DNA from 4 places in the Pseudoalteromonas sp. JB197 genome. Region 2 is predicted to be linked to each of the others. Evidence: predicted binding sites of a transcription regulator. Region 2 holds the regulator's gene; each other region holds the start of a gene.
What was found. Region 2 encodes sigma-54, which starts transcription at its own class of promoters, with help from an activator protein. Its sites were predicted from a motif close to GTTGGCACGNNNNTNGNNT; they were not measured.
Positions count from the first base shown of each region.

Region 1: a site for sigma-54 is predicted at 2,169-2,187, ahead of CIK86_RS09345 (flagellar basal body rod protein FlgF). Genes of this name have one in related genera too.
Region 3: a site for sigma-54 is predicted at 4,414-4,432, ahead of CIK86_RS13085 (YggN family protein). Genes of this name have one in related genera too.
Region 4: a site for sigma-54 is predicted at 4,722-4,740, ahead of CIK86_RS10660 (DUF1328 family protein). Genes of this name have one in related genera too.

Region 1 covers NZ_NRGZ01000001.1:1,967,479-1,975,532, reverse strand. Annotated here, with positions in the region: gene CIK86_RS09355 (flagellar hook assembly protein FlgD) at 1-311, shown strand, start outside; gene flgE (flagellar hook protein FlgE) at 372-1,736, shown strand; gene CIK86_RS09345 (flagellar basal body rod protein FlgF) at 2,223-2,966, shown strand; gene flgG (flagellar basal-body rod protein FlgG) at 2,988-3,776, shown strand; gene flgH (flagellar basal body L-ring protein FlgH) at 3,795-4,478, shown strand; gene CIK86_RS09330 (flagellar basal body P-ring protein FlgI) at 4,491-5,585, shown strand; gene flgJ (flagellar assembly peptidoglycan hydrolase FlgJ) at 5,797-6,795, shown strand; gene flgK (flagellar hook-associated protein FlgK) at 6,797-8,054, shown strand, end outside.
Region 2 covers NZ_NRGZ01000001.1:166,271-174,324, forward strand. Annotated here, with positions in the region: gene CIK86_RS00745 (HPr family phosphocarrier protein) at 1-104, opposite strand, end outside; gene rapZ (RNase adapter RapZ) at 148-993, opposite strand; gene ptsN (PTS IIA-like nitrogen regulatory protein PtsN) at 1,015-1,467, opposite strand; gene hpf (ribosome hibernation promoting factor) at 1,472-1,759, opposite strand; gene CIK86_RS00765 (RNA polymerase factor sigma-54) at 1,786-3,279, opposite strand; gene lptB (LPS export ABC transporter ATP-binding protein) at 3,349-4,074, opposite strand; gene lptA (lipopolysaccharide transport periplasmic protein LptA) at 4,071-4,616, opposite strand; gene lptC (LPS export ABC transporter periplasmic protein LptC) at 4,606-5,163, opposite strand; gene kdsC (3-deoxy-manno-octulosonate-8-phosphatase KdsC) at 5,160-5,711, opposite strand; gene CIK86_RS00790 (KpsF/GutQ family sugar-phosphate isomerase) at 5,712-6,683, opposite strand; gene CIK86_RS00795 (calcium/sodium antiporter) at 6,693-7,661, opposite strand; gene CIK86_RS00800 (ATP-binding cassette domain-containing protein) at 7,928-8,054, shown strand, end outside.
Region 3 covers NZ_NRGZ01000001.1:2,761,402-2,769,455, forward strand. Annotated here, with positions in the region: gene CIK86_RS13045 (S8 family serine peptidase) at 1-91, opposite strand, end outside; gene CIK86_RS13050 (DUF2721 domain-containing protein) at 316-786, shown strand; gene CIK86_RS13055 (cytochrome c) at 881-1,333, shown strand; gene CIK86_RS13060 (cytochrome b/b6 domain-containing protein) at 1,398-2,057, opposite strand; gene CIK86_RS13065 (AzlC family ABC transporter permease) at 2,188-2,892, shown strand; gene CIK86_RS13070 (AzlD domain-containing protein) at 2,889-3,188, shown strand; gene CIK86_RS13075 (glutathione peroxidase) at 3,279-3,770, shown strand; gene CIK86_RS13080 (hypothetical protein) at 3,897-4,082, opposite strand; gene CIK86_RS13085 (YggN family protein) at 4,470-5,264, shown strand; gene CIK86_RS13090 (PLP-dependent aminotransferase family protein) at 5,388-6,830, opposite strand; gene CIK86_RS13095 (EamA family transporter) at 6,935-7,864, shown strand.
Region 4 covers NZ_NRGZ01000001.1:2,254,679-2,262,732, forward strand. Annotated here, with positions in the region: gene CIK86_RS10640 (sodium ion-translocating decarboxylase subunit beta) at 82-1,212, opposite strand; gene oadA (sodium-extruding oxaloacetate decarboxylase subunit alpha) at 1,226-3,007, opposite strand; gene CIK86_RS10650 (OadG family transporter subunit) at 3,020-3,265, opposite strand; gene CIK86_RS10655 (IS5 family transposase) at 3,771-4,532, opposite strand; gene CIK86_RS10660 (DUF1328 family protein) at 4,781-4,951, shown strand; gene CIK86_RS10665 (hypothetical protein) at 5,017-5,208, shown strand; gene CIK86_RS10670 (YcxB family protein) at 5,410-5,877, shown strand; gene csrA (carbon storage regulator CsrA) at 5,928-6,119, opposite strand; gene CIK86_RS10680 (aspartate kinase) at 6,210-7,427, opposite strand; gene alaS (alanine--tRNA ligase) at 7,428-8,054, opposite strand, start outside.

The DNA of each region.
Region 1 (8,054 bases), 1.8 Mb from region 2:
AAAACCCAGTTGAGAGCTTAAAGCTTCGTATTGAAGATGAGTCAGGACAATTGGTTAGAACAATAGATATGAGTTCACAACCAGCCGGTGCTATCCGCTTTGCATGGGATGGAAAAAATGAAGCTGGAGAGCGTTTACCTCCAGGCGACTATAAAATTAAAGCAGAAGGCAGCACTAGTGGTGAGTTTTCAAGCTTACCAATTGCTACCTTCAAAAATATTGAAAGTGTTAATATTAATGGTGCAAATGGCATCATTATTAATACTAAAGAAGGTGCGGTTAGGCTGACTGATGTTGCAGAAATCGCGTAATAAATTTTAATTAATACTAGAGCCATAATTAGGCTTGAAATGAAACTTTAGGGGTGAATTATGAGCTTCAACATTGCGCTATCAGGCCTTGCTGCTGCACAAAAGGATTTAGATGTTACGGCAAACAATATTGCAAACGTAAATAGTACGGGCTTTAAAGAGTCTCGTGCTGAGTTTGCAGACGTATACGCATCGTCGGTATTTAGTTCAAGTAAAACAAAACACGGAGATGGTGTGCGAACAACTATGGTTGCACAGCAGTTTCATCAAGGTTCTTTGCAATTTACAAACAACGCATTAGATTTAGCGATTACAGGGGAAGGTTACTTTGCTACTAGCCCTGGAATTGGAGAGCAAGACTTTAGCTACACGCGTGCTGGTGCATTTAAACTTAACAAAGATAATTATGTAGTTGACTCACAAGGTAACTTTTTGCAAGGGTTTCCTGTTAATCCAACAACAGGCGATACTACATCAGTTAGTTTAAGCACATCATCTGCTTTGCAAATACCAGATTCGTCAGGCTCGCCACGTGCCACGTCTACTATATACAACTCTTTTAACTTAGACTCACGTGAAGAGGCAACTACAGTTGCCTTTGATCCAAATGAAAGCGCTAGTTATAACTCATCTACATCAACAACAGTATATGACTCTCTAGGTGAGCCGCACGTGCTGCAGTTTTTCTTTGTTAAACCTCAGCCAGCAACACCACCAGTTGTAGGTGATGAAAACATGTGGGAAGTTCACACAACACTGGATGGTAAATTATTTGACGAAAATGGCGCTGAGCCAGCCGCAGCACCTTATACGCCAATAGCTACCTTTCGTTTTAATGGAAGCGGTATGCCTGTTAGTACCGATGGTGTAGCAAATACGGGCAGTACTTTTAACCCTCTTAATATTACATCAGCCACACCAGGGCTTTCTGACTTATTAACCAATGGCGCAACATTTCCTAATGACATTGCAATTAATTGGCGTGATGAGGCTAATGGGGTTACTAAAATACCAACTCAGTATGCGAGTCGCTTTGAAGTAAAAACACTTAACCAAGATGGTGCAACGGTTGGCCGTTTGGCTGGTATTGATATTGGTACAGATGGTAAAATGGTTGCCTCATACAGCAACGGCGACTCAACCTTTTTAGGGCAAGTTGCTATGGTTCGCTTTGCCAACTCGCAAGGGTTAGAGCAAGTTGGGAATACGAGTTGGAAAGAAAGCATAACCTCGGGAGAGCCAATTGCTGGCGAACCTGGCTCTGGCTCATTAGGTAAAATAAACTCATCGGCACTTGAACAGTCGAATGTAAATTTAACGAGTGAGTTAGTAGACTTGATTAGTGCTCAACGTAATTATCAAGCTAACTCGCGAGCGCTGGAAGTTAACTCAACGATTCAGCAAAGTATTCTACAAATTAGATAAAGCACAATTTATTAATTTGAATATTCAAGGCTGCTTAATTGCAGCCTTTTTTATTTTAGGCAACGGGCTTGCCACCGTGGCACTAAGTGCAAAAAAGCATATTTACAAAGAAGTTAAGAGACGCTGTCGCTTTAGATAAAGTACAAACAAATTTACTGTTTTTTTCTCATTTACCCTCATTTACCCTCATTTACTTCTCTTTGTACGAAAGGGCTGTTGTCAGATTTAGCTAAAAATTAGCTAAGCACAATATTTGGTTTAGGTGTAGGCGATTGTTTTGCCACCGTGGCACTAAGTGCAAAAAAGCATATTTACAAAGAGGTTAAGAGACGCTGTCGCTTTAGAAAAAACAAACAAATTTCCCCTTCTTTTTATTGTTTTTTCATGCGTATTTACGCCCCTTCAAAATAACAGTTTTAGTATTAAATTTAATCTGGCGCATATATTGCATTTGTTCTTACAGAGATTTTTATGTGAGTCGATGTTATGGATAAAATGGTCTACATTGCCGCGTCTGGCGCTAAGCAAAGCTTACTGGGCATGGCTCTTAAAGCCAATAATTTGGCGAACGCAAATACTACTGGCTTTAAAGCTGACTTTGCCCAAGCTCGATCTATGCAAGCATTTGGTGAGGGCTTGCCAACACGTGTGTTCTCTATGCAAGAGCGTCCAGGTTCTGATATGACATCGGGCGGCATAATGCAAACGGGTCGTGACTTAGATATAGCCATGAGCGATAACGCTTGGCTCAGTGTGCAAGATGCCTCCGGCAACGAAGCTTATACAAAAGTAGGTACGCTAAACATTACTGCTCAAGGCATGTTAGTTACTAGCGGTGGTCGTCAAGTTATTGGCGAAGGCGGTCCTATTATTTTACCTGTACCGATTGAAAAAATAGAGTTTAGTGACGACGGCACTATACAAGTGCGCCCACAAGGTGCCCCAGCTAACTTTTTAGAAGAAATTGATCGTTTAAAAGTTGTTGAGGCAGATAACTCAACACTTGAAAAAGGCAATGATGGATTATTTAGACCAAAGCCAAATCAAACAGTCGAAACTTCAGCTAATGTACAAGTGATAAGTGGCGCATTAGAAGCGTCTAATGTGAATCCGGTGCACGAAATGGTCGATATGATCAGCCATCAACGCCAATTTGAATTACAAGTAAAATTAATGAAAACAGCTGAAGAGATTGACGAACGTCAAGATCAGTTGTTACGCATAGTTTAACTTTAAAATGAGGATACGATAATGAATCCAGCATTGTGGATCAGTAAAACCGGGCTTGATGCCCAGCAAACCGATATTTCGGTTATTTCTAATAACTTAGCTAACGCCAGTACGGTTGGTTATAAAAAAAGCCGCGCTATTTTTGAAGATTTACTTTATCAAAATATCAATCAGCCAGGTGGTCGTTCATCACAAGACACCCAAAAACCTTCGGGGTTAATGCTAGGTGCTGGTTCAAAAGTGGTTGCTAACCAAAAAAACTTTTCACAGGGTAATATGCTTACCACTGAAAACTCACTAGATTGGATGATATCAGGTCCGGGGTTTTTTGAGGTGTTGCAGCCTGATGGCAATATTGCTTATTCGCGCAATGGTCAATTTACTACCGATGGCGAAGGGCGAGTTGTCACCTCGGGGGCGGGCTATGTAATTCAACCAGAAATGAACGTACCCGATGACGCACAATCAATTACTATTTCACAAGATGGAGAAGTATCAGTACGTATAGCAGGAGAAGCTGAAAACGTCGTAATTGGACAGTTAACAATTAGTGACTTTATTAATCCATCGGGCCTTGAGCCTATAGGGCAAAACCTCTATACCGAAACGGCAGTAAGTGGTGCACCGGTACAAGGTAATCCAGGTGTTGAAGGACTTGGTTCAATTATTCAAGGCTCGCTTGAAACTTCAAACGTAAATGTTACAGAAGAATTGGTTAACTTAATAGAAACGCAGCGCGTTTACGAAATGAACTCAAAAGTAATTTCAGCTGTTGACGAAATGATGAGCTATATCAATCAACAATTATAAAGAGTGGGGGAGGCATTTATGCGTAATATTGTATTACTGACAGCTATTACTTTAGCGTTAAGTGGTTGTATGTCTACTCAAAATAGCGAAGTAGTACAAGACGACCCTTATTATGCGCCTATGTACCCAGAGCCGAATATAGAGCCACTGGTTGCTACAGGTTCATTATTTAATACTCATTTATCTAACGATTTATACGCAGATAAAAAAGCACTGCGTACTGGCGATATTATTACGGTTAAATTACAAGAGTCTACACAAGCCTCTAAAGCGGCAAAAACAGAAACAGATAAGCAGTCTGACGCAAGTTTAGACCCTGTAATTGGTTTAGGCGGGTTGCCGGTCAATATTGGCGGTGACAGTATTCAATTTGGTATTGGCAGCGACGCGTCATTTAAAGGCGACTCAAAATCAAATCAGTCAAATAGTTTAGCTGGTGATATATCGGTAAACGTAATGCGTGTTTTACCTAATGGTAATTTAGTTATTCGCGGCGAAAAATGGCTAACGTTAAATTCAGGCGAAGAATTTATTCGCTTAGAAGGGTTAGTAAGGCCAGAAGATGTAACAGCAGATAATACCGTACAGTCAAATAGAATTGCTAATGCACGAATTCAATATTCGGGCAAAGGGCAAACTCAAGAAGCGCAAAGTGCTGGTTGGCTAACGCGCTTTTTTAGTAGCTCACTTTTTCCTTTTTAGAGGACATTCATTATGAATGTATTTAAAGTTTTTTGTTTAATGGTGTTACTTGGCTGGCAACTTCCTGCCATGGCCGAGCGCATTAAAGATGTATCTATGGTTGAGGGCGTACGCTCAAACCAATTAGTAGGCTATGGCCTAGTTGTTGGCTTACCAGGCACAGGTGAGCAAAGCCGATTTACCGAGCAAAGCTTTAAAGGCATGTTAAATAGCTTTGGCATTACGTTACCGGCAAGCTTAAAACCAAAAATTAAAAACGTGGCTGCGGTTGCAGTGCATGCCGAGCTACCCGCGTTTAGAAAGCCCGGGCAAACTATAGATATTACCGTATCATCTATTGGTAGTGCAGGTAGTTTACGTGGTGGTACTTTACTACAAACCTTTTTAAAAGGGGTTGACGGTAACGTATACGCTATTGGCCAAGGTAGTTTAATTGTAGGTGGTTTAGGGGCTGAGGGACTTGATGGCAGTAAAGTCGTTATAAACACGCCAACGGTTGGCCGTATTCCAAACGGTGCCACAGTAGAGCGTGCAGTAAAAAGCCCGTTTATGCAAAATGACTATATTACTTTTAACTTAAATCGCCCAGACTTTACTACCGCTAAGCGGTTAGAGAAAACGATTAACGATTTAGTTGGACCTAATAGCGCACAAGCACTTGATGCTGCGTCTGTTCGAGTTATTGCCCCTAGGGATGCCTCGCAACGGGTATCGTATTTATCAACGCTCGAAAACTTAGAGTTTACCCCTGCAGATACCTCGGCAAAAATTATTGTGAACTCGCGCACCGGCACTATTGTTATTGGTAAAAACGTAAAGCTACAACCTGCGGCTATTACCCATGGTGGCTTAACAGTAACTATTGCGGAGCAACAAAACGTATCGCAACCTAATGCTTTTAGCGATGGCGACACCGTTGTTACGCAGCAAAGTATTATAGATGTTAATCAAGATGACTCCCGCGCATTTGTATTTAACCCAGGTGTGAGCTTGGATGATTTAGTACGTGCTATTAATGAAGTAGGAGCAGCTCCTGGTGACCTAATGGCTATACTAGAGGCGTTAAAAGAAGCCGGTGCAATAAACGGTCAGCTGGTGGTAATTTAAAAGAGAGTAAACTTTACCCTGAAAGTTAACATGATCTAGGCCTCTAAAAATAAAGTGCTTTAATATATAAACACCGCGTATCGTTTTATCGCGGTGTTTTGTTTTTATGTACCAAAAGTTTAATCTTTACTGTTACTAAGTACCTAGCACTCCTCGTTGGCTCATTTTTTGCATTGCTTAGTGCATTATTCTTTATTGTGTCAAAAAGCTGATGGAAACGAATCATCTAGATAAACAAAACTTTTTTGATTTAGGTAACTTAAACGCTTTGCGTAAAGACGCCCTAAACAGTGGCGATGCGTCTAGTGATGCCTCAAAAGCGGCTTTAAAAAAAGCAGCGGCACAGTTTGAAGCCATATTTACGCAAATGCTACTCAAAAGTATGCGTAAAGCCAATGAAGCATTCGAAGATAAAGAAAGTCCATTAAATTCAAGTAGCGTAAAGTTTTTTGAAGAAATGCACGATCAGCAACTTTCATCAGAGCTTTCATCTAATGGCTCATTAGGCCTTGCCGATTTGATAGTGCAGCAACTCTCTCCTACTGCTAAAAATTACACCCCAGCCTCAGTGCTCAGAACCAGCAATGACTTTGTAAGCGATCAGCGTGCTGGCATAGAATTGCCGCATCAGCAGCGTAAAAAAGCCATAACTGAGCCTGTAGATAAAAGCGCTATGAATACCGAAAAGCCAGAAGAAGTCGCTAAGCCAAACTTTGAAACAGCCGAAGAGTTTGTAAGTTCGGTATGGGAGCATGCTAAAACTGCAGCTAAAAAAATAGGTTTAAACCCTGCAGTTATGGTGGCTCAAGCGGCGCTAGAAACCGGGTGGGGTAAGCATATTATTAATAAAAGCGACGGCAATAGCTCAAATAACTTATTTAATATTAAGTCAGATAAAAGCTGGCAGGGCGACAAAGCTAATAAAGTAACTTTAGAGTTTGAACAAGGCGCTGCAGTTAAAAAACAAGCGAGTTTTAGAGCTTACGATTCTATAAAAGACAGCGTAAACGACTTTGTTGATTTTTTAACTCAGAACCCGCGCTACAAGCAAGCATTACAAAATACCGCCAAACCGGCTGAGTTTTTAGACTCATTACAACAAGCTGGTTATGCAACAGACCCAGATTATGCGGATAAAATAAAGCGCGTACTTAATAGTAGCGAGCTGAAAAATATTGCAACAAACGTGATCCGCCAAGGAGTAAACTAACATGTCGTTTAATTTATTAAACATTGCGAATTCAGGGATCAGAGCAAACTCTGACTTGCTGCAAACGACAAGTAAAAACATTGCCAATGTAAATACAGATGGTTACGTGCGTGAACGGACAGAGCACACTACCATGATTGATAATCAGGTGGGAAAAGGCCAAACATACCGCTTACTTAATGAATTTGCACAAAAACAGTTAAATAGAGATACATCAAATAAAACATTTTTTGATCAGTTTGCAAGTGAAGCAAACCGCATTGATACCTTGTTTTCACAAGAGTCAAATAGTGTATCAACCAGCATAAACTCATTTTTTAATAATGTTCAAGAAGCGCTTAATCAACCATCTTCAACCGTTGCACGTTCTTTAGTTATGAGTGATGCAAAAAACTTACTTGACCAAATGGACAGGCTGTCGGGAATTGTGCTTGAACAAAAGAAAGTAGTAAATGAGCAGTTACAAATATTCTCTAAGGAAGCTAATACTTTAATCGAAAACATTAGTTCTTTAAACCAAGAAATTGTTGGGATTAATGGTACTAATAGCGCCTCAGATGCTAGTTCGGCATACAATGAACGTGATAAAGCGATACGTGATTTATCTAAATTAATAGATATTGAAACCCTTGATGGACCTAATGGTGAAAAGCTTGTTTTTATGGGCAGCGGTGAAGCTGTTGTGATGCTAAATGGTACTTTTAACTTATTTTCGATGAGTGCAGACCCAGATCCTAACTTTCAAGAACTGCGTTTAGATGTAAATGGCGGCAAAGCTGTGCCGTTAGATGTTGATGCGAGTAAACTAAAAGGAAAAATTGGTGGGCTGCTTGCTTTTCGGGACGATATTTTAGTACCAACACAAAATCAACTTGGTCAAATGGGGTTAGCGATAGCGGATGCATTTAATCAACAAAATCACTTAGGAATGGATGCAAGTGGTCAGCTTGGCGGTGATATATTTAAAATTCCTACCGTTGGAGGTTTACCTTATCAAAACAATACAGGTACAGGCAGTATTACTGCCACTGTAGAGCCAGGTATGGGGAACGAGCTACCAGCAAGTGATTTTATTATTACGTATACAGCAAACCCTAATGAAGTCAGCATTCAACCAATTGACAATAAAGGTGAGCCGCTTGGAAGTCCTTCATTAGCCAATGTTGTAGCTGGTGTGATTGACTCTTCAACTGTTGTGAGCGGAGAATCGTTTGGTTTACAAATTAATGCAGCTGGTACTGCAAATCCAGGGGATCAGT
Region 2 (8,054 bases):
GTAATAGATGCGTCAAATTGTACCGCTAATTGTGCTAATACGGTAGCGGCTCTAGCATGCAGACCAAGTTTGTTTTTTATTAAAAACGTATTTTCTAAGCGCATAAGATACTCTACTTAAGCTGAACAGATGATTATTTAAATTGAATTATTTTTCTTGCTCGCGATGGCGAATTTTTACATTAGGGTGAGACATAGCAAAGCTTTCACCAATTGTTTGCGCTAAATAAACTGAGCGGTGCTGACCACCAGTACAACCAATAGCAATGGTTAAATAACTGCGATTATTACGCTCTAGGTGTGGTAACCACGTTTGTACAAAGGTTTGAATTTGCCAAGTGAATTTTTGCACAATACTATGACTAGCTAAATAATCTTTTACTGGTTGATCTAATCCAGTTAAAGGCTTGAGCTCCGGTTCCCAGTGTGGGTTTGGTAAAAAACGCGCATCAAAAACATAATCAGCACCTTTGGGAATACCATGCTTAAAGCCAAACGACTCAAAGGTAATGATAAGCTGTTTGTCTTTTTTACCGAGTATGGTTTCACGCATAGATTCAGCAAGTTGATGCACACTTAAATCGGTTGTATCAATGACATGATCAGCCCGCGTTACGAGTACATCGAGTAATTCTTTTTCCTTTTTTATTGCTAAATCTAGCGGTAGCGAATCAATCGAAAGCGGGTGCAAACGACGTGTTTCTGAATAACGGCGGATTAACGTTTGATCGTCGCTATCTAAATAAAATAACGTTGGTTTAGCAAAGTCGGGCAAGTACTCAAGAATATCGTTAAACTGCTGCTGATCTTTAGGCAGGTTACGCACGTCTATACTAACGGCTATTTTATCGTAGTTATCAGAGACACTGCGCACTAATGAAGGCAGCAAATTTACCGGAATATTATCTACACAATAGTAACCTAAATCTTCTACAACACGTAAAGCAACTGACTTACCAGAACCTGATCGGCCACTTATAATAATTAATTCCATTTACCACCCCTTTATTAGTAACTAGGATTGATCCAAAATAACTTGGTATAACGCTTCATCAGACTTTGCCGCACGCAATTGCTTACAAAACTCTTTATCGTTTAGTTTATCAGCTATTGTGGCTAGTGTTTTCAAGTGCTGCTGGTTATCGCCATCGGGCACTATAAGCGCAACAAAAATATCAACTGGACGATTATCAATTGCATCAAAATTAATAGCGGTTTCGCTTATTAAAATTAAGGCAAGAGGCTCTTGTGCCCCGCTCATACGGCCATGTGGAATTGCTATTCCTCGGCCAATACCGGTACTACCTAACTTTTCTCTTGCCAATAAAGCAGTGAGAATATCTTGCTGAGGTAAATACGGCATTTTTTTATGCGCGAGTTCACTGATGAATTCTAAAATTCTTTTTTTACTATTAAAAAGGACCACAGCTTTGCTGCAGTCCAGGCATATAAGTGAGCTTAATTTCATAGTGTTAGTGTCGAGCAAACTTCTCTTTGTGTTTAATTACTTGACGATCGAGTTTGTCAATCAACGAGTCAATGGCAGCGTACATATCTTGGTGTTCGGTCGATGCAAATAGCTCAGCGCCACTTACAAAAATTGTTGCTTCAGCTTTTTGACTTAATTTTTCTACATCGAGAATAACATGCACATTAGTTATGTGATCTGAGTGTCTTTGCAGCTTTGCAAATTTATTATTTACATAGTCTCTTAATGAGTCTGTAATGTCTACATGACGACCAGTTAAGTTTAGTTGCATCAGCATTTTCCTCTTTGTTGTACGTCTTAAATCAAGCTTTTACGTTGATTCGACGGGGGAATAGCCAGAGATTCGCGATATTTTGCAATTGTCCGTCTAGCTACTTTAATTCCTTGCTCAGCCAATATATCTGCAATCTTGCTATCACTCAATGGTTTGGCTAAGTTTTCTGCAGCTATCAACTTTTTAATCAGGGCACGTATGGCAGTTGATGAACATTCGCCACCATTTTCGGTGCTTACATGGCTTGAAAAAAAGTACTTAAGCTCAAAAATGCCACGTGGAGTGTGCATATATTTTTGCGTAGTGACCCGTGAAATAGTCGACTCGTGCATTTCAACTATTTCGGCAACATCGTTTAATACCATAGGTTTCATGGCTTCTGGGCCATGTTCAAAAAACGCTTGTTGCTGCTTAACAATACAATTAGTTACTTTCAGGAGTGTTTCGTTTCTACTTTCGAGGCTTTTAATAAACCATTTAGCTTCTTGTAAGTGCGAGCGAATAAATTGGCTGTCACCGCTGGATTTTACTGTACGAGACATAGCCGCATATTGGCTGTTAACACGTATTTTTGGCATGCTATCTGGGTTTAGCTCTACCACCCAGCGGCCTTTTATTTTTTTAACAGACACGTCAGGTATAACGTATTCAGACTCTTCTCTGACAATAGTATCCGCAGGCTTAGGGTTAAGCGTATGAATAAGTGTCATTATTTCTTTAAGCTCTTCTTCTTTGAGCTTAGTTTTTTTCATTAACGTACGATAGTCGCGAGCAGCGAGTAAATCGATATGATCAGTTAACACCATTTTTGTTTCGTTAATATAAGGGGTGTCTTTATCAAATTGATTTAATTGAATGCATAAGCATTCTTGCAAGCTGCGAGCTGCAATACCAACAGGATCAAATAATTGAATGCGCTTTAGCACTGCTTCTATTTCATCTAGTTCTACTTCGTGTTCGTCATCACTTTCTTGATTAAAGCTTGCTAAAAGGTCTTCGCAACTGATAGTTAAAATACCAGAGTCATCTACGGCTTCAACAATAGCTATGGCAATAGCTTCGTCTATAGGACTAAAAGGAGTGAGCTGTAATTGCCACATTAAGTACTCATGCAGGGTTTCGGCTGATGCACCTTGATAAATAGATTCATCTTCAGGCATTGGCCCTGATGAAGAGGCAGGCGCTGCGCTCATATATTCATCCCATGATACATCCATGGCCATATCGTCGCTTATGGTGTCTTTGTTTAGTGCTTCACCGCTATCTTGCTCATACTCGCTTGGGGTGTCGTCAGCAGAGGCGCTAACAGTAATGTCATCTGCTTTTTGCTCGTTTTTACCTGCTGATTCTTCCGTGTAATCTTGTTCATCAACTTCAAGTAATGGGTTGCTATCAAGTGCTTCTTGTATTTCTTGCTGGAGATCCAAGGTACTAAGCTGCAATAAGCGAATAGCCTGTTGCAGTTGCGGAGTCATTGTAAGTTGCTGGCCCATGCGCAGCTGTAATGATTGCCTCATTTATCTCTAACAATCCTTATAAATTGATATGATTAATCTTAGCAGATGCTTATAGTAATAACATAAATATTACAGTTTGAACTGCTCGCCTAAATAAACATCACGTACTGTTTTATCGTTTAATACAAATTCAGGAGTACCAGATGCAATTAGCTCCCCATGAGAAACAATGTAGGCTTTTTCACAAACATCAAGGGTTTCCCTTACATTGTGGTCGGTAATTAGCACGCCAATACCACGATTTTTAAGGTGTTCTATAATTTTTTTAATATCGAGTACTGAAATAGGATCCACGCCAGCAAAGGGCTCATCAAGCAATATAAATTTAGGATCTGCAGCTAAAGCACGTGCTATTTCTACGCGGCGACGTTCACCACCAGATAGCGCCATACCTAAGCTGTCGCGAATATGTTGCAGGCTAAATTCGTCCAATAAACTATTTAGGGTTTCTTCCCTGGCTTGTTTATTTAGTTGCTTACGCGTTTCTAAAATAGCCATTAAATTTTGATACACAGTGAGCTTTCTAAAAATAGAAGATTCTTGTGGTAAATAACCAATACCTAAACGAGCACGGCTGTGCATAGGAAGTAAGGTAATATCGTTATCATCAATTAATATTTTACCTTTGTCGCTAGGTACTAAGCCTACAATCATGTAAAAGGTAGTGGTTTTACCTGCGCCATTTGGGCCAAGTAAACCAACAATGCTGCCAGCTTTTACTTCAAGTCCTACATTTTTAACAACTTCACGGCCTTTATAGCTTTTTGCTAATAGCTCTGCTTTTAATGTACTCATGGCTGACCTTTATTGAGTTTTTGTTCTTTTTTTGCGTCTATAGGCACTAAAATAGTGTGTACCCGATCAGTTGAGTTTTCATCTTTTTCAGCACTTATAAGCTGTTGCTCTATATCGTAGGTGATGCTTTTAGCCGTAATTTTTTGCCCAGCTTGAGAAATGTTTGCATCTCCTACTAGGGTTAAAAAACGTTTCGCTACATCGTAACGTACTTCGTTAGCGCTGGCGCTCATGACAGTACCATCTGCTTGCTTTTCTTCAAAATATGCAGGACTGCCCGTGGCAATTAATAGTTGTTTATTATCGCCAAGTTCGTCGCGCTTATGTACTTCTAAACGATCGGCGGTGATACGACGATTACCGTGAATTATCTCGACGTTTTTCTCAAAAATACCAACGTTTTCTTTTAGTTGGCCTTCTTGGCGGTCAGCACTAATAGAAATTTGATTAGCTAATGGGGAAGTACTTTGCTCTGCCGCATTACTATTAAATACAAGTATAAGCGATGGAATAATAAGTATTTTTGCAAGGTTATTGGTCATAATATAGTGTTCGCGTATGGTTAATTAGTTTTATCACCTCGGTTGTTAAATTGGCTTCAAGGCCTTTACCGGTGATCTTTAAATTCGGTCCAGTTATAATAACGGGTTGTTCGCTGTGCATAGTGAGTAGCTTTATATCTACTTGAATATTGTCGGCGGTGATTTTGTCTATCATTGCACCATCAATTAAGTTTTGGGCAGTTACATTACCCTCTAAAATTAATTGTCTTTCATCGTAAAGTGTTGCTTCATCAGCATTTATACGCCACGTTTTTTGTCTATCGTCGTACAATATAAAAGTAGGTTTTTCGAATAAGGTAAATCCTAGCTGCTCGTAAAGCTCCGTTTTAACCGCAGTTACTTTATGGCTAATTTCACCGTTTTCGTCAAAAGCTGTTTGTTTTAGCTCAATGGCGGTGTAATCGGGTTTAGCTATCACTTCTGCGTCGGCTTTAACAACCGCATTTATCTGAGTAAAATAAGGGTACCAAAGCCAAACCATACAGCTGATGAATAAAACGCTTAAGACTATGCGCGCTATATTCATGAACTAGTGCCTTGGCTGGTTAATGGTTTATTGTTTTCAAGCATAAGTAAGTCGGTCAGCTCTCTTACTGCACCAAAACCACCCGGCATTTGCGTAGTGTAATGTGCTAAGCGTTTAATTAGTGGGTGCGCATCGTTTACTGCGACTGCAAAGCCAACTAACTCCATAACAGGCATATCTGGGCCGTCATCACCAATATAAGCAATTTGCTCATCGCTTAAATTAAGCTTGTTTTTAAGCTCTTGGTAGGCAATAAGCTTGTTTTCTTGACCTTGATAAATATGCTGTACGGTTAAGCTGGTCATGCGTTGTTGTACTATTTGCGAGTGCCTGCCGGTAATAACCGCTACTTCAAAGCCGCTGTTAATAAGTGCTTTAATACCAAAGCCATCTTTTGTATTAAATGCTTTTAGCTCTTCACCTTGGTTGCCTAGGTAAATTCGGCCATCAGAAAATACGCCATCAATATCGCATATAAGTAGCTTTACTTTTTTTGCGCGCGCTTTAGCGTCATCACTTAGCGCTTGATAGAGCTCTCCAAATTGCATTTATAATACTCCCGCTTTAAGTAGGTCTTGCATATTGAGTGCACCAATAGGCTGATTATGCTCATTAATAATAATTAAGCCATTAATACGTTTATGTTCCATAATATTAAGCGCTTGCGCAGCAAGCATATCTTGGGTTGCCGTGGTACACGATTTAGTCATTACTGCATCTATTGACGTGGTATGAATATCAACGCGTTGCTCTAAAATACGGCGTAAATCACCATCGGTAAATAACCCAGCGAGTTGCTGATTATCGTCAACTATGGCGGTCATACCTAAGCCTTTAGCTGTCATTTCAATCAGCGCATCTTTAATAGTTTGCGAAGTAGTTATAATAGGCGTATTTACACCGCTGTGCATAACATCTTTTAAGGTGAGCAGTAATCGCTTCCCTAAACTGCCACCGGGATGCGATAGTGCAAAGTCATCGGCAGTAAATCCGCGTGCTTCTAACAGTGCTACCGCCATTGCATCGCCCATAGCGAGTGTTGCCGTGGTACTGGCTGTTGGTGCTAAGCCTAATGAGCAGGCTTCTTTTTCTACTTTAATGCATACATGCACGTTAGCAAGTGTGGCCATGGTTGATTGTGTATTTCCTGTCATGGAAATAATTTTTGCACCAAGGCGTTTTAACACTGGAATAATATTAAGTACTTCACTGGTTTCGCCTGAGTTAGAAATAAGCATAACGACATCGTTTTTAGTGATCATGCCCAAATCGCCGTGGCTGGCTTCGCCTGGGTGCACAAAAAAAGCAGGGCTACCAGTGCTTGCTAAAGTTGCCGCAATTTTATGGCCAATATGCCCCGACTTACCCATGCCAATAATTATAATACGGCCACTGCAGTCATACATAAGCTGACATGCCTGATGAAAATTATCATCTACATATTGTTTTATATCAAAAAGTGCTTGGCGCTCGATATCAAGAACACGTAGCCCTTGCTCGATAAAACTTAGCTTGGTCATAGACAACTCTTACCCTATTTGACTAAAGATGTAACCTTGGTAAATCAAAAATGCGCTTAGCAGTAAACCACCTTCTACTCTATTGATACGCTGTGCGCCTCTAAAGTTCAATGACATAACAATAAGTGCCAAGGTTGCTGCAATCATAATCAGTACATCACGATTAGCAATAGAAGGGTCGATTATCGATGGATTGATAATACCGGCAAGTGGTAACACGGCTAAAATATTAAAAATATTTGAGCCCACAATATTACCCAGTGCTAGGTCATCTTCATTTTTAAGCACACCTGCAACAGACGCTGCCAGTTCTGGTAAACTGGTGCCAATAGCAATAATAGTTAAGCCAATTACCAAGTCACTTAAGCCAAAGAATTTTGCAATATCGACAGCTGAGCCAACTAAAAAATGAGAACTAACAGGAAGTAATATCAAGCCTACAATTAGCCAAAAAACAGCCTTTTTAGTGGGAACGTTGTCGGGTACTTCATCGCAGGCTTCGTTTACAAATGGATCATTATTATTTTTAGCTCTTAGGGAAATAATAATAAGTCCAAAAATAAATACAATAAAACCAATAAGTAAAGCAATTGATTCTGGATATGAAAAATAGTTATCTGAAAAAATATACCAAGTAGCTAACGAAATAATTAATACCAGAGGTATTTCACGTTTTAGGGTACTTGATGAAACAGACAGCGGGCGCAATAAAGCGGTAATACCCAGTACTAATAAAATATTGGTTATGTTTGAGCCAACGACATTGCCTATGGCTGTATCGGTTTTGCCTGCTAAAGCGGCTGAAGCCGAAACCATCATTTCAGGTGCAGATGAACCCATTGCAACAACGGTTAACCCTACAATTAAAGTAGGCACACCAAAGTTTTTCGCCAGTGCCGCGGCGCCATAAACAAACTTGTCTGCGCTCCAAACTAAACCAGCAAGACCAAAAATTAAAATAATAAATGAGGTAACCATTGTATTGAACCAGTTATTGAAAATATATATTGCGCGAATAGTAACAAAAGCCAATCTGAAAGTATAAATAAAACAGTGGCGAAGATGGCGGTTAATCACTTATTTTATAAATATTTAGGGTATGCTATGCAAAGGTTTAAGCCAAGGTTAAGGTGATTTGAGCGAGCCTTATAACTGTTTTGGCAATTACATTACAAAATCTTACGAATTGTTTTTTCCATCTTGGTCGAAAAAGCCTTAAAATAGGAATACGAGTGAATATTGTTATGGAGAGCGACTTGTCGCAATCAATAGTAGAAGTCAAGGATGTTTGCTTTTCAAGGGGCGATAGAATCATATATAAAAATATGAGTTTTAGTGTTCCTAAAGGTAAAATCACTGCCATTATGGGGC
Region 3 (8,054 bases), 2.6 Mb from region 2:
TAGGTAAGTTACTTGCACTTGCAAGTGTTGCAATAAATGCGCTTGAGACAGCTGTGGCAATTGCTGTTTTCTTTATTATATTTTTAGACATCATTTCCCCTAGGATAGGTTATGTATTATTGTATTTACTATATTCAACCATGGGCTTAAATATAAAACTTAAACCCATACGTGAGCAACACCTTAGTTACATTTAAGTTACAAGCAACACATTAAAACAGAGAAAACACTAGCAACAAACTGATTGCAAAGGAAAAAGAAAGAAATTAAGTTTGTGAATGATTGTAAACAACCAACACTTATTTTGAGATGTAAATGGATAACGAAGTAATTAATATTTTAAGCATGGCCAAAGTGATTCAAACCGCGGTTGCTCCCGTCTTTTTAATTACAGGTATTGCTGCCACTTTAGGGGTTTTATCAAACCGTTTAGCGCGTATAACAGATAGAGCTCGTTTGCTTGAACGTAGACTAAAAGTAAGCACTGATGATGACTTTAATCTGTCGCTAACCACCGAGCTAAGAGCGCTGCTAAAGCGCTCTCGTTGTATACACCTTGCATTTAGCTTGAGTGTGTTAAGTGCATTGTTGGTTTGTGCGGTTGTTATGTTATTATTTTTATCGCATATTCAATCAGTTAACTTAGGCGTAACGATAGGTAGCTGTTTTGTAGCTGCTATGGCTTTGCTTATATTTGCTTTTATGTCGCTACTTTGCGAAGTGTTTTTAGCCACTCGCAGTATGCGCCGTGGCATGATATTCGCCGACGTCGATATTAACGATTAAGCCTCAAGCAAACCAAACTATCGCTTTCACTTGAATAAAAGTGGCAGCTAAGATACAAAGATAGAATTAGAAACTTTTACTAGGGATAAGTTTAATGAAATTGAAGCAAGTATTTATCGGGGCATTATTATCAACATGCGCACTTAGCGTATCAGCAAATTCTGCATTTAAAGAGCCAAGCGACGCTATTGAATATCGTCAAGCTGCATTTTCTATGCTCTCAGTACAAATTAGTGACATGGGCGCTATGCTTAAAGGCAAAATTCCTTTTGATGCAGATAAATTTAAAGCACGTGCAAATAACGCAGCTGCACTGGCAAAAATGCCATGGGAAGCGTTTTACGAAGGTACTGATAAGGGTGATACTGCTGCACTTGCCGCTGTTTGGGCTGAAAACGACACTTTTATGAAAAAAGCAACTGCATTTCAGCAATACGCAGATGAACTTGCTGTAGCTGCACAGTCTGGCGATAAAGCTGTTATTGGTAAAGCGTTTGGCGCATGGGCCAAAGGCTGTAAAGATTGCCACACGCAATTTAAAGACTAAGTTTTTAAATAATAAAGGCGCCTATTTAATTCATAATCGGATTTAAATAGGCGCCTTTTTATTTTTAACCCAAGTTAAGTAAATAACTAAGTGGCTCACTGCCCCAAGTTGTCATAAGCACTACAAGCAATATTAAAAATACGACCCAAGCTAACCAAGGTGCTTTTGTAAGTATTGCTGGCTTTTCATTTGGCTGTTGTTTCGTTCCGGTGATCATCGCTTTCACTAAAGGCTTGCCTTTAATCTTATAAATTACAATTGCTAAAACATGCAAACCTATCGCATAAAGTAAAATATCAAAGTTTAAACTATGTAACCAATTAGCAAAATCAACTGTACTGCTCGACACGTACTGCGCTAAAGGCCCATCAGTTAAAATACCATCACTACTCATTAAGCCACTAACAAGCTGAGTAATAATAAGTATAAAAAACAACAACACCATATAACTCCCTGGCGCAGAATGCCCAAGCGGAGTTTTATTAGTTTTAAGTGAGGTTATTACCGCTTGCGGGGAGTGTATTAACGCGCTTAACTTAGCTGTTTTACTGCCTATAATCCCCCATATTAATCGCGTTAAAATAAGTGCTAAGGTAAAAAAGCCAGCAATAAAGTGCAGTTCAATCATACCTTCTTCAATACTAAAATAGAGCACAGCAATACTAAACACTAATAACCAGTGAAAGCTTCTGACAAAGCCATCCCATACTTTTACTTTAAACATTAGTTATCTCGCTAATTAAGTTATTGTTTCATTATTTCAAACTTTGTTTAGATTTGCATTAAACCTATTATTTAAAGCATGCTTTATGGCACACTTAAGCAATTAATTTTACTGGCTAATATTTCTGCAAATGAACAGACCATCGCGTGCAATTTTAAAAGGTTTTGTTGACATGTTACCGCTTTGTTTGGCGGTGATCCCTTGGGGAATACTCTGTGGCTCACTGGCTATTCAAAATGGTTTTACTGCCCTTGAAACTCAAGCGATGTCTTTATTAGTGTTTGCGGGCTCTGCGCAGCTTGTCGCTATTGAGTTAATTGCGGGAAATACGCCACTACTCACCATTTTGTTTACTACCTTTATAATTAGCTCTCGGCATTTTTTATATGGCTTAGCGGTACGTCATAAAGTAATTGATCAACCTTTGCGCTGGCGTCTACCTGTAAGCTTTGTATTGACCGATGAGTTGTTTGCATTTTCGCACCACCCTAAAGCCTATCGTACAAAAATACGTTTAATTTACGCACTTAGCGCCGGTTTTAGCTTTTATATTGCATGGAATTTATGGACATTTATAGGCATTGTTGCTGGTACTATGCTCCCCGATTTAACCCATTTGGGCCTCGACTTTGCTATAGCCGCTACATTTATAGCTTTAGTTATTCCGGGTGTTAAAAGCCTCGCCTCACTCGTTACAGTTATAGTCGCAGGCATTAGCGCTACATTGTTTAAAAGTACCGGATTTGAGTTATGGCTGGTGAGCTCTGCATTACTGGCCATGAGCGCAGGATACTTTACAGCAAGAATAACTGCCAAAAAGGAGCGCAACTTATGATGACCACTATTTTACTAATGGCCTGTATTACCTTTTTTACCCGTTACTTATTTTTGCACCGCGCTTTACCCTTTAAAGTTGGGCCTAAAATGCAACAATTTTTAAGCTTTAGTGCACCAGCGGTACTTACGGCTATTTGGGTACCTATTGTATTTTTAAACGATGATGGCATTAATTTACATTGGCAAAACCCTTATTTAAGTGCGGCTATAGTCGCTATTATTGTGGCTTATAAAACCCATAATATTTATTACACTACGATTGCGGGTATGGGGTTGTTTTTAATTTTAAATTAAAAACAACCTTAATATATACAACAACCATATTAAGCAATGTACTTAAAAGAGTAGATTGAGCATCAAAAAATATAAGGTAAAGCATAAATAATGCATAAGTTTCATCAGTTAAGCGCCACCAGTTTACAAGGTAACACCATTAATTTTAGCGAGTTTGCTGGTAAAGTCGTGCTTATTGTAAACACGGCAAGCAAGTGCGGCTTTACCTACCAGTACGAGTCACTACAGGCTTTGCATAATAAATATGCTAGCCAAGGCTTAGTAATTTTAGGATTTCCGTGTAATCAGTTTAATCAGCAAGAACCGGGAGATGCACAGCAGATAGAGCAAGGATGTTTAATAAACTACGGGGTTAATTTTTTAATGGCCGCTAAAGTAGAGGTAAACGGAGAGCATGCTCATCCGGTATTTCGTTATTTGAAATCGACACAACCAGGCTTTTTAACTCGCAAAATAAAGTGGAACTTTACTAAGTTTTTAATCGCAGCAGACGGCTCACCAATTAAACGCTATGCCCCCTTTACCAAGCCAGAAAAGCTAGAGCTCACCATTCAAAAAGCACTGCAACAAAGCAATAAGTAACGCCGCTTAAAAGTAATAAAGAGGCACACAGCCTCTTTATTGCCAATCTAATCAAAATTTAAACATACATAAAAGCGTACATTTAAAGTCTAATTCACATTGGTACTTTAGTTATACTAGCGCAATTTAATCGGTGTAATCGCTTAAATCGTCTTCGCCTAGGTTTTTACGCAAGCGCTTTTGCTCAAGGTAGTCTTCCAACTTTTTCTTAACCTTTTGCTTGTTCTTATCGTGCTGATTACGCCCGAGCATTTCGTACTCGTCTTCAACAAAATCGTCATCTAGCGCATCGTAACTAAATGTCTTACCCACAACCCACTCCATAAAGTGTTTGAGACCAACCAAGGATTTTATAATCGCAATAATTGGTAAAATTAAAATGTTCGACACATAAAGTGCAATGCAGTTTAGCGCCAAAATAAAGCCATGTAGCTATCTTAAATAGCCTTCATGTCAATACTGTGAATAAATAGCGCTAAATTAGCTTTATGGAAAGTGAGAGTTTTTTATCGTATCGATAAATAAAATTAATTATTGCTCTAGCTTTAGCCAATTTGACTAAAAAATAGTTTTTTTATAATAAACCTTGCTATGGTTAATAACATAAATAAAACCAACTTATTGTTTAATATAATAAAAAAACATTGGCACTAAACTTGTTATTACTTATTTATCATCAATAAAAAACTGAGAATAAATATGAAAAAATTACTATTAGTGAGCACTTTAATATGTGCACCTGCCGTTATGGCGCATAACGATAACGATTCAACAGTGTCATTTAATAATGAGCAATGCAATGTAGAATTTAAAAATGATGTACGTATTAAGCCTGACGAACTAGAGATTTTTACCGCCAATAAGCAAACTATGCAATTTAATACCAATGGCAATTTAACCATTAATGGTGAATCGGTAGCGCTTAATCATTCCCAGCAAAAGGCGCTAACTCAATATTCAGGTAGTTTACGCACGCAATTACCCGAAGTAGCAGATATAGCCTTAGAAGGCGTTAAAATTGCCGGTGTTGCACTGCAAGAAGTTGCTAATGCTTTTAATATTGATGGCCTCGATAATATCTCATCGTTAATGGACGACATTAAACTTGAAGTACAAAATACTTTTTATCAACAAGACACCTTTGTTATGGGCCAGCAAAGTTTTAATCAATTTGGTGAAAACTTTGAGCAGCAGTTCGAACAACAAATAGAGAGCGCTGTTGAGTCGGCTGTAATACAATCTATGGGGAGTATTTTAGTTGCTTTAGGTTCTGAATTACTTGGCTCAGGAGGCGACATGCAAGCCTTTGAGCAACGTATGGAAAACATGGGTACGCAAATAGAAGAAAAAGTAGAGCAGCATGCCGATGCGCTCGAAAAGCGTGCCAATGCCTTATGCGAAAATTTTGCCAATATAGCTAAACAAGAAGAGCAGTTAGTAGTCCAAGTACCTGAACTTAAAGGTTACCAATTATTTAGCTTTAAACAAAACTAGTTTGCAAACTTCACTTAGGTGATTATTTAACATCCCTTTGCAGCCGTTACGCTTAAAACTTAACGGCTGTTTTTTATTGTGCCGCAAAACTTGTTACAAGCTGTTGATCCCCCTTAAATTAGGCTACTTTTTTGCTAGTAAGGTAAGTTTACCTAGTGTGACAATTGCTTGCTCTATTTGCTCACTCCACTGCACACCATAGCTTAGCCTTATACAGCTTTTGTATTTATTTGAAGCTGAAAATATCAACCCTGGAGTAATGCTTATACCTACCTCAAGCGCTAATAAAAATAGCTTTTGGCTATCATACTCGCAGCCTAAGTCTAACCAAATAACACAGCCACCTTGTGGATCGCTGATCCGTGTACCTTTTGGCATGGCTTGCTGTAAGCAACGTCGCATATGCTCTTTATTCGTACGTAAACGCTGCCTAAGTACTTTTAAATTACGATCGTATTCACCGCTAAAAACAAATTCTGATAACGTCCATTGATTAATTAGTGAGGTAGAACAACTCAATGCTCTTTTATAACGCCTAGCTTGCCCTGCAAATTTCCCCGCAATAAGCCAACCAACACGATAACTAGGGGCAGCCGTTTTAGAAAAAGACGAACAACTTAGCACCAAGCCTTTTTTGGAATACGCTATAGCCGGTGTACCTCGTTTGGGTGTAAAGTATAGGTCGCCATATACGTCATCTTCAATGAGCACTACGTTATGGCTTTCAACTAGTTCCACCAGTTGTTCTCGATTTTCATCTGGCATAAAACTACCAACCGGATTACTAATAGCCGTAGAAAATAAACACGCTTTAATATCGTGCTCATTAAGCGCCTGCGCTAAATCGTTTAGCCAAATACCATTATCTGGGCATAAAGGTATTTCTAGTGCTTTAAGGCCTAAACTTTCTATTAACTCTATAATTCCGTGATAACAAGGGCTCTCTATGGCCACTACATCACCGGGCTTAGTTACGCATTTGAGTGCAATTGCCAGTGCTTCTTGCGCACCATTAGTGATCACCATTTCATCCATATTAATACCAATGCCAAAGTCTAAATAGCGATGAATAAGCTGCTTTTTTAACGGTGCATAACCATCCAGTGGCCCGTAATTAATAGCGCTACTACCGGCAAGTGTCATTACTCGGCGCATATTTCTGGCTAAGGCTTTATCGGTTGGTGCCGCAGCAACCGGGTTAGCTACTCCAAAAGGCACCACATGGGCCTGATGAATGGCTGTGTATACCTGCTCAATCAGCGCCTGCTTGTTTACAATCACGGGCTCGCGGCTTAACTTAACCCGTTTTGGTAAGCTGCTTGCCATGTTAACGGCTTTTAAAAAGTAGCCTGACTTTTCGCGTGCCTCTATAACCCCCTGATCTTCTAGCGCTTGATAGGCCTGCTTTACCGTAGGAATACTTATATTAAGGTTGCTAGCCATTTTACGTAATGACGGCAGCTTTTCTGAGGGCAATAAAGCCTGTTGAGCACTCATATCCCTGATCAGTTGAATAACTTGCTGGTACAAAAACTCATGACCTTGATGGCTAACCGCTTTTAAAATCATTACACCCTCAATCTGTATAGGTTACATATTCCATTTTCTGTACATGGTAAGTATACAGATAAGCTTTAAAATAGCAGCTTAATCGACTTTGGAGAGCAGTATTGAAAAGTGCAGCGCTATATATAACAACTGTTTTAATTTGGGGCTCAACCTGGTTGGCCATAGAGTTTCAGCTAGGCGATATTGCTGTTGAACTATCGCTATTTTATCGTTTTGCAATCGCGGCATTATTAATGTGGTTATATGTGGCATACAAAAAACCTAAAATGCGATTTAATTTAGTCGATCATGGTTTTTTCGTATTATTGGCCCTGTTTAACTTTGGCCTAAATTACTTAATGCTTTACTGGGCACAAAATCACCTTAGCTCTGCAATGACCTCGATTGCTTTTTCAATGCTATTAGTAATGAATATAGTTAATACCCGATTATTTTTTGGCAAACCTATTCCAAAACGAATTTATACCGGTGCTGTACTTGCCATTTTAGGTATCACCTGCTTGTTTTGGCCACAATTACAGCAACTCAACTTGAGTAACAGTGCATTCGTCGGGTTACTACTTGCTCTTGGAGGCACCTTTGTGGCTTCATTAGGAAACATGGTAAGTGTACGTAATTCACGCAAACAAATTGGTGTGTTACAAGGTAATGCTTGGGGCATGTTATACAGTGCCATTGGCTTAGCCTTATATGTATTTATAAGCGACGTGCAATTTAATTTCACTGCACCTACTAGCTATTGGCTGTCGTTATTGTACTTATCTATTTTTGGCACTGTAATCGCCTTTGCTTGTTACTTTGCACTGTTAAAAAATATTGGCCCCGAAAAAGCCAGCTATGTCATCGTACTGTTTCCTTTAGTTGCGGTAACACTAAGCAGCTTTTATGAAGGCTTTGAATGGCATGCAAATACCTTTGCAGGGTTTAGCTTAGTACTACTTGGTAACGCCATAGTGCTTACCCCAACAAAACGAATTAATGCCTTTTTAGCAAACAGAGCGGTTGCTAGAAGAGGCCCTGTCCCCAGTTAGACGCGTTATTAACGCAACTAACGCAAAAGCGCCTACTGTAAAGTAGGCGCTTTTTTATTGGTTAATATAAAAGCAGCTGCCAAGTGTTCGTTATAACTCCTAGTAATACTAACTTTATTAAAAACACCATTTTGCTAAAAAGCTAAGTAATTCACCCATGCAATGCAAATATAAAGTGCATTACACCAAC
Region 4 (8,054 bases), 2.1 Mb from region 2:
TCGATAAAAACCTATCCCTATAAATTAAGCATAAAAAAAGCGCAGTAAACTGCGCTAATCGGTTGGATTTTAAAATTGATGTTAGCCAACAAGTGCTAATAAAATACCTGCTGCAACTGCACTGCCTAGTACTCCGGCAACATTTGGCCCCATTGCATGCATAAGTAAAAAGTTATGCGGATTGCTCTCAAGGCCTACTTTATTTACTACGCGCGCCGCCATGGGTACAGCCGATACTCCCGCAGCACCTATTAATGGATTAATCGGCGTTTTAGATATTTTATTTAACCCTTTAGCCATAAATACGCCCGAGGCTGTACCTATAGCAAAAGCCAGTGCGCCAAGCACTAAAATACCAATCGTCTCAACAGTTAAAAACTTATCTGCAGCAAGCTTTGAGCCTACAGCTAAACCTAAAAATATAGTTGTAACATTGATGATTTCGTTTTGAGCACTGTTACTTAATCTATCAACAACACCCGACTCTCGCATTAAGTTACCTAAACAAAACATACCTACCAGCGGTATAGCTGCCGGTAAAAACATAGCCGTTAAGCTAAGTACCATTAATGGAAAAATAATTTTCTCTTTTTTAGATACTTTACGCAGCTCTGGCATTTTTATTTGGCGCTCTTCAACCGTGGTTAATGCGCGCATAATTGGCGGCTGAATAATTGGCACTAATGCCATATACGAATAAGCAGCTACCGCAATCGCACCAAGTAAATCAGGAGCTAGTTTAGAGGCTAAAAATATAGCGGTTGGGCCATCAGCTCCACCAATTATCGCAATAGCCGACGCATCTTGCAGGCTAAATTCAAAACCAGGTACATAGTTAAGTAAAATAGCGCCAAACAAAGTCGCAAAAATACCAAACTGTGCAGCCGCACCTAATAGCAACATACGAGGGTTAGCAATTAGCGCACTAAAATCAGTTAACGCGCCTACTCCCATAAATATTAATAGTGGAAAAATCCCCGTATCAATACCTACGTAATACACATAATGCAGTAAGCCGCCGGGGTCGGATAAACCAGCCACCGGAATATTAGTTAATATTGCACCAAAGCCGATAGGTAATAATAATAGGGGCTCAAATTTTTTGGCTATTGCCAAAAACAATAATAAACAGCCTACCGCAATCATAATCAACGCTGGAAATGTAAAGTTAGCAATGCCTGTGGCATGCCAGAGGTTTAAAATACCATCCATCCTCTATTTACTCCTAAGCTAATGCAATCATAGCGTCGCCGGTAGTTACAGCATCGCCTTCACCAACTAACACTTCAGCAATTGTTCCGGTGTGCGTAGCGCGTATTTCAGTTTCCATTTTCATGGCTTCCATAATAATCACTACATCACCTTCATTCACAACTTGCCCTGCTTTTACCTTTATCTTAAAAATATTACCGGCTAAAGGGGCGTTAAGTGTTTCGCCTGATGCAACCGAAGCAGACTGAGGAATATGTTCTGAGTCTTTTAATGTAACTTCTTTAAGCTCGCCGCCTTGAGCTACAACAACGTCGTAAACCTTACCGTCTACTTTTACGCTGTATTGCTCAGCTTTAACGCTGTTGTTATTTGAAGCTGATTTAGAGGGAGCTTTATTACTTTTATCTTCAACACAAGGAACTGGCTCAAATGCATCTGGGTTGTTACGGTTTTTAATAAACTTCAAACCAACCTGTGGGAATAATGCATACGTTAGTACGTCATCAATTTGCTCATCAGCAAGAGTTAAACCTTGCTCTTGTACTTCTTTTAATAATTCAGCCTCAAGCGTTGCAAGCTCAGGTGCAATATTATCTGCAGGACGACAAGTAATTACCTCTGCTCCATCAAGCACACGCTCTTGTAGCTCTTTATTCATAGGTGCTGGTGTTAGGCCATATTCACCTTTTAATACGCCAGCTGTTTCTTTAGTAATTGTTTTATAGCGCTCACCCGTTAGTACATTAAGTACCGCTTGAGTGCCTACAATTTGCGACGTTGGTGTAACAAGCGGTAAAAAGCCAAGATCTTCACGTACACGTGGGATCTCAAGTAAAACTTCATTAAGCTTATCTGCTGCGCCTTGCTCTTTAAGCTGGTTTTCCATGTTAGTTAACATGCCACCAGGTACTTGCGCGAGTAAAATACGGCCATCAACCCCTTTTAAGCTACCTTCAAATGCCGCGTATTTTTTACGTACATCTCTAAAGTAAGCAGCAATTTCTTCAAGGTGATTTAAATCAAGCTCAGTATCACGCTCAGTCCCTTCAACTATCGATACAATAGTTTCAGTTGCGGTGTGTCCGTAAGTCATACTCATAGATGAAATTGCGGTATCAAGCATATCAATGCCTGCATCAATCGCTTTTTGATAAGTCGCAGTACTTAAACCTGTTGTGGCGTGGCACTGCATTGCAATTGGAATAGATACAGTTTCTTTTAGTGCTTTAATTAGTTTTTCAGCATCGTACGGCTTTAATAAACCCGCCATATCTTTAATACAAATTGAATGACAGCCTAAATCTTCCAACTGCTTAGCTAGCGTTAACCACATATCAAGCGTATGAACAGGGCTTACTGTATAAGAAATAGTCCCTTGGGCATGTGCGCCTACTTTTATAGCCGCTTTAATTGCCGTTTCAAGATTACGTACATCGTTCATTGCATCAAATATACGAAATACATCAACGCCATTTTTATGGGCACGCTCTACAAATTTTTCTACTACATCGTCAGCATAATGGCGGTAACCTAATAAATTTTGACCGCGTAATAGCATTTGCTGTTTAGTATTTGGCATCGCTTTTTTTAGTGCGCGAATACGCTCCCAAGGATCTTCACCTAAATAACGAATACACGAATCAAACGTAGCTCCACCCCACGACTCAATAGACCAATAACCTGCATCATCAAGCTTTTTTGCAATCGGTAGCATATCGTCAAGGCGCATACGAGTTGCTAACAATGATTGATGCGCATCACGTAGTACCAGTTCTGTTAATTTTAATTTAGCCATTTAAGTGCTCCTTTAATTATTGTTTGTTTTGTACTGAGCAATGGCAGCACTAATTGCGGCGATGTGCTCATTAGGCACACCTTGTGATTTAAAAGACGGTGTTCTGGCAGGCATTGCAAGCTCAGGCTCTGCAAAGCGAGATACCAGCTTAGACATAACCGTAACGCAGGTAATTAATAATGACAGAAACACAAACACCCCCACCATACCGGTTAGCATTAAGTTGCTTGCTGTTGTAAGTAAAGCAGCGATATCCATTTTCCTCTCCTATAAAACTTATACCGAAATCAAAATAAAAAATCATTTTACGTAAATAATTATTCACCGAATAATAACAAAAAACAGTGTTTTGTCTATAGCCTGTAAATTGGTAAAACCAATTTAAACAAAACTAACATGCTATTAATTAACTTAACACTACAAAAAGGACTAGATACGCGCTATTACATAGATAATAAAAATAGTGAATATAAATAAAAGTTATATAGGCGACCTAAAAACCGTTAATAATGCACTTAAAGTAAAGCGTTAACAGTTCTATTAGCATAAAGTAATTTCACCACTGGCAATTGGTCTTACCAAATACATTTGTTAATTATTCAACCATTTAAATAGCCGCTGTTATTAAGCCCGCAAGTCTCGAACTGCAATTTAATAGCTCTTAAACTCAATTCTAAAAATCAATATGCGCTAACTTCTCTTATAAAAAACTAACATCCATAATCACTTGTATTAGGGGCTGTTGATCTTTGTAGTACATATATCAATCAGCCCACATTGGTAGCCACATCATAGTAAATGCTAAAGCGAGCATTGAATGATAATTTCGTTCAAGCTTTTCATACCGCGTGGCTATCCCTCTATATTGCTTAATACGGCCAAATGCATTCTCAACCAAGTGCCGATATTTGTACATGCACCAGTCAATATCTTCATTGCCTACTAAACTGTTGCCCTTACGTGGAATAACGGGTGTAGCGTTATTATCACGAACAAACGCTCTCAGTTTTTCACTGTCGTAGCCTTTATCTGCGACAACCATATTACTTGTTGGGCAATTAGCTACGAGTGACTCTGCATGGACGATATCATGCGTATTTCCACAGGATAATTCATAATAAACAGGCAACCCTCCGCTATCGACTGCAAGATGAATTTTCGTAGAATTTCCACCTCGGCTCTTTCCAATTGATTCATTGTCAGCAGTTCTTGCACCGCAACTATGTTGATGAGCCCTGACAATACTGCCATCAATGAAGACCCAATCCATGTCCGCATCACGAGATAATGCGCGAAACAGTTCATTCAAAATCCCTTTTTTGGACCATAAATTAAACCGTCTGTAGATAGCACTCCAACGGCCAAAATCAGAAGGTAAATCTCGCCATGGAATACCTGTGCGCATCTTATACAGTATGCCTTCGAGCGTTTTTCTATGGTTGGGCTTATTATAAATTCGACCACTTAAGTACATTACTTTTGATAAGACATTCCATGTCCCGTCTGTTAACATTAATCTTGGCATGTAGGTTCGGTGTAAAGTTTTCTGGCGAATTCAATTATACCTTATCTTCATGCTGTTTGTTTTTCATACCACAAAGATCAACACGCCCTAGTATGAATAAATTACATAGCAAAGCGTAAAACTTACCATTGAGTGCACGCTGAAATAACACAAACAAAAACAAACCATTGATTTAAAAGTAAAAAAAACAATGGCACGTAACTCGCATCATATCCATTGAGCAAATTTGATAAACCAAGGAGAATACAATGTTACGCTGGACAATCACTTTTTTAGTAATTGCTTTAATTGCTGCAGTGTTAGGTTTTGGTGGTATAGCAGGCGCCGCAGCGGGTATTGCAAAAATTATATTTTTTATATTTTTAATACTTTTAGTTATATCTTTAGTATCGGGTGCCCTACGTGGCAAAAAGCCCTAGGTAACAAACTAAAGTTTTAAACTAATTAAAAATCATTTAAATCAAAATTTACAAGGAATTACATTATGAATTCGACAACTTTAAGAGCAGCACTAATTGGCCTATTCGCAAGTTTATTTATTATGGGCTGTGAAGATAACCACGCAGAAGATGCTGGTGAACGTATTGACGAAGCAGTAACTGACGTGCAAAACAAAGTTGAAGATGCATGTGAAGAAGTGAAAGAAGGTGTAAATGCAGAAGAAACTAACTGTTAATTCTTCTAGTTTATTAAAAAAACGGCTCTAAAATGAGCCGTTTTTTTATGTGTGTAATAAAATAATATCTAAATTAAAGGTTGGATCTGATAAATAATAAACGCCAATATCTTTATCTATTATGCAGTTATTTATTATATAACTGCGCATTTACTGGTTAGCTTGTTAAAATGCATATAACTATGTTTTAAGAACTTCTATATGACACATACAACAACCTACACGCTTGATAAGCCTTATTTTTATGAGTGCTTTGACGAATCAGTTGCGCATAGCAAGCGCGCGCAACCAAAATACTTTTTATTGGCGCTATTAGTAGCACTCGGTTTATTTGGAATTTATGGTTTAGACGATCATTACCTAGGATCTTTTCTGATCATGGTTGCGGTACTCGAATGTATTGCCTTTTATTATCGCCGTCCTTGGTGGGTTACTAGACAAATGCTAAGCAAAGCCTCGGGGTCTGAGGTCACCCTTACCTTTGACGAAGAAGGGATTAAATCAAGTAACTTTTATAAAAACACCCAACTTCTGTGGTCAGATATTAACGAAGTTATAACCACAGAGCGCGGCATACTATTAAAAAACAAAAAAGGTATGCAGTATATATCCAAGCACATATTAACTGCCGAAACACTTAATTTTATACACAAAAAAGCCACTCAGTGAGTGGCTTTTGGCATTAACTCAGTATGTAACTAAGTTATATACATTGCTGATTAAGCATTGCCAGGTTCAGGGTTAGACTTTTCAGCTTGAATACGCATGTAAATTTCTTCACGATGCACTGAAACGTCTTTTGGTGCGTTAACACCGATTCGAACTTGATTCCCTTTAACACCTAGAACAGTAACGGTTACTTCGTCACCGATCATTAGGGTTTCACCTACTCTACGAGTTAGTATTAGCATTCTTTTGCTCCCTTGTTCCAATAAAATTATAAGATTCCGCTAAAACATTTTAATGAAAATTAGACTAAAAAGTAAGTAAAACCTATCAATCTATTCATTTTCTGTTAAAAATATCTTATGTAATGCACGAACAGCCAACTCTAGGTATTTTTCATCTATTAAAACCGATATTTTAATTTCTGATGTAGACACTAAAATAACATTAATATTTTCTGCAGCTAATGCATCAAAAAATAAACTAGCAACACCCGAATGTGACTTCATACCCATACCAACAGCAGACACTTTAGCGACTGTTGTTAACCCAAAAATATTTTGTGCTGTTAACTGAGCTTGCTGCTCTGTTAAAACGTCTAATGCGTGTAAATAATCATTTGTGTGTACAGTAAAAGCATAGTCTACTTTGTCAACATTATGATTAACTTGATTAATCATATCTATTTCGATGCCATTATCTGCAAAAAGTTTCAAAATCTTTGCAAGATATTGTGTACCACTAAGTACACCCTCTACATTTATTAAACATTCATCACGATTAAACGCAATACCCGAAACGACATTACCAGGCATATCGCTCTCCTCAAAACTAATCAATGTACCAGCATCAGGGTAAAAACTTGATAGCACCCTAAGTGGCACATTGTGCTTTCCTGCCGCTTCAACTGAACGAATATGCAATACTTTAGCCCCTAAACTTGCTAACTCTAGCATTTCAGCAAAGGTAACTTTGCTCATTCGTCGTGCATTAGGTTCAACACGAGGGTCTGTAGTATATACGCCGTTAACGTCGGTATAGATCTGACATTCGTCAGCTTTTATTGCTCCGGCAATTTCAACCGCCGAAGTATCGGTACCGCCACGCCCTAATGTAGTTACATTTCCTTCAATGTCACGGCCCTGAAAACCCGCAATAATTGCAATACGGTTATGCTCAAGCTCATGTTTTAAACGCGTTGCAGCTACATCTGTAATACGGGCTTTGCCAAACATATTATCGGTTAAAATATTAACCTGATCGGCTAATAAACTCACAGCAGAATGACCGCGTTTAATAATAGCCATAGCTAATAAAGCCACCGAAACCTGCTCGCCGGTGCTAATTAATACGTCAAGTTCACGGCTACTTGGCCGAGTATCTATTTGTTTGGCGAGATTAATTAAGCGGTTGGTTTCTCCCGACATAGCCGAGAGCACTACAACCACTTGATGGCCTTGTTGTTTAGTTTTAACAACAAGGTCGGCAACCGCTTCAATTCGCTCTATTGAACCAACTGAAGTGCCACCGAACTTTTGAACAATAAGTGCCACTTAAGCTTGTGTTTTCTCAGTAAACCAAGCTGTTACACTGTCTAATGCTGCAGTTAGGTTTTCTGGCTCAGAGCCACCCGCTTGTGCCATATCTGGACGGCCGCCACCTTTACCACCTACTTGGCTGGCCATATGGTTAACTAGCTCACCGGCTTTAACTCTACCGGTTAAATCTTTAGTTACACCTGCAATTAAGCTCACTTTATCATCGCTTGCAACACCTAGTGCAATAACACCCGAGCCAATTTTGTTTTTAAGATCATCAACCATACCACGTAACGCTTTTGACTCAGTGCCCTTAACGTTGGCTATTAATAGCTTAATACCGTTAATTTCTACTACTGAATCAAGTAATGAGGCACCCGCAGCACTTGCTAGCTTATCGTTAAGTTGCGCAATTTGTTTTTCTAGCTGTTTTGATTTATCAAGCAGCGCAGTTACTTTTTCAAGTACTGACGCGCTGTCGGCTTTAACTACAGCAGCTACATCATTTAGCTTTTGCTCTTGCTCACTCACGTAGGCAATCGCGTCAGCGCCGGTTACCGCTTCAATACGACGAACACCCGCAGCAATACCGCTTTCAGATACTATTTTGAATAAACCAATATCACCTGCGCGTTCAACATG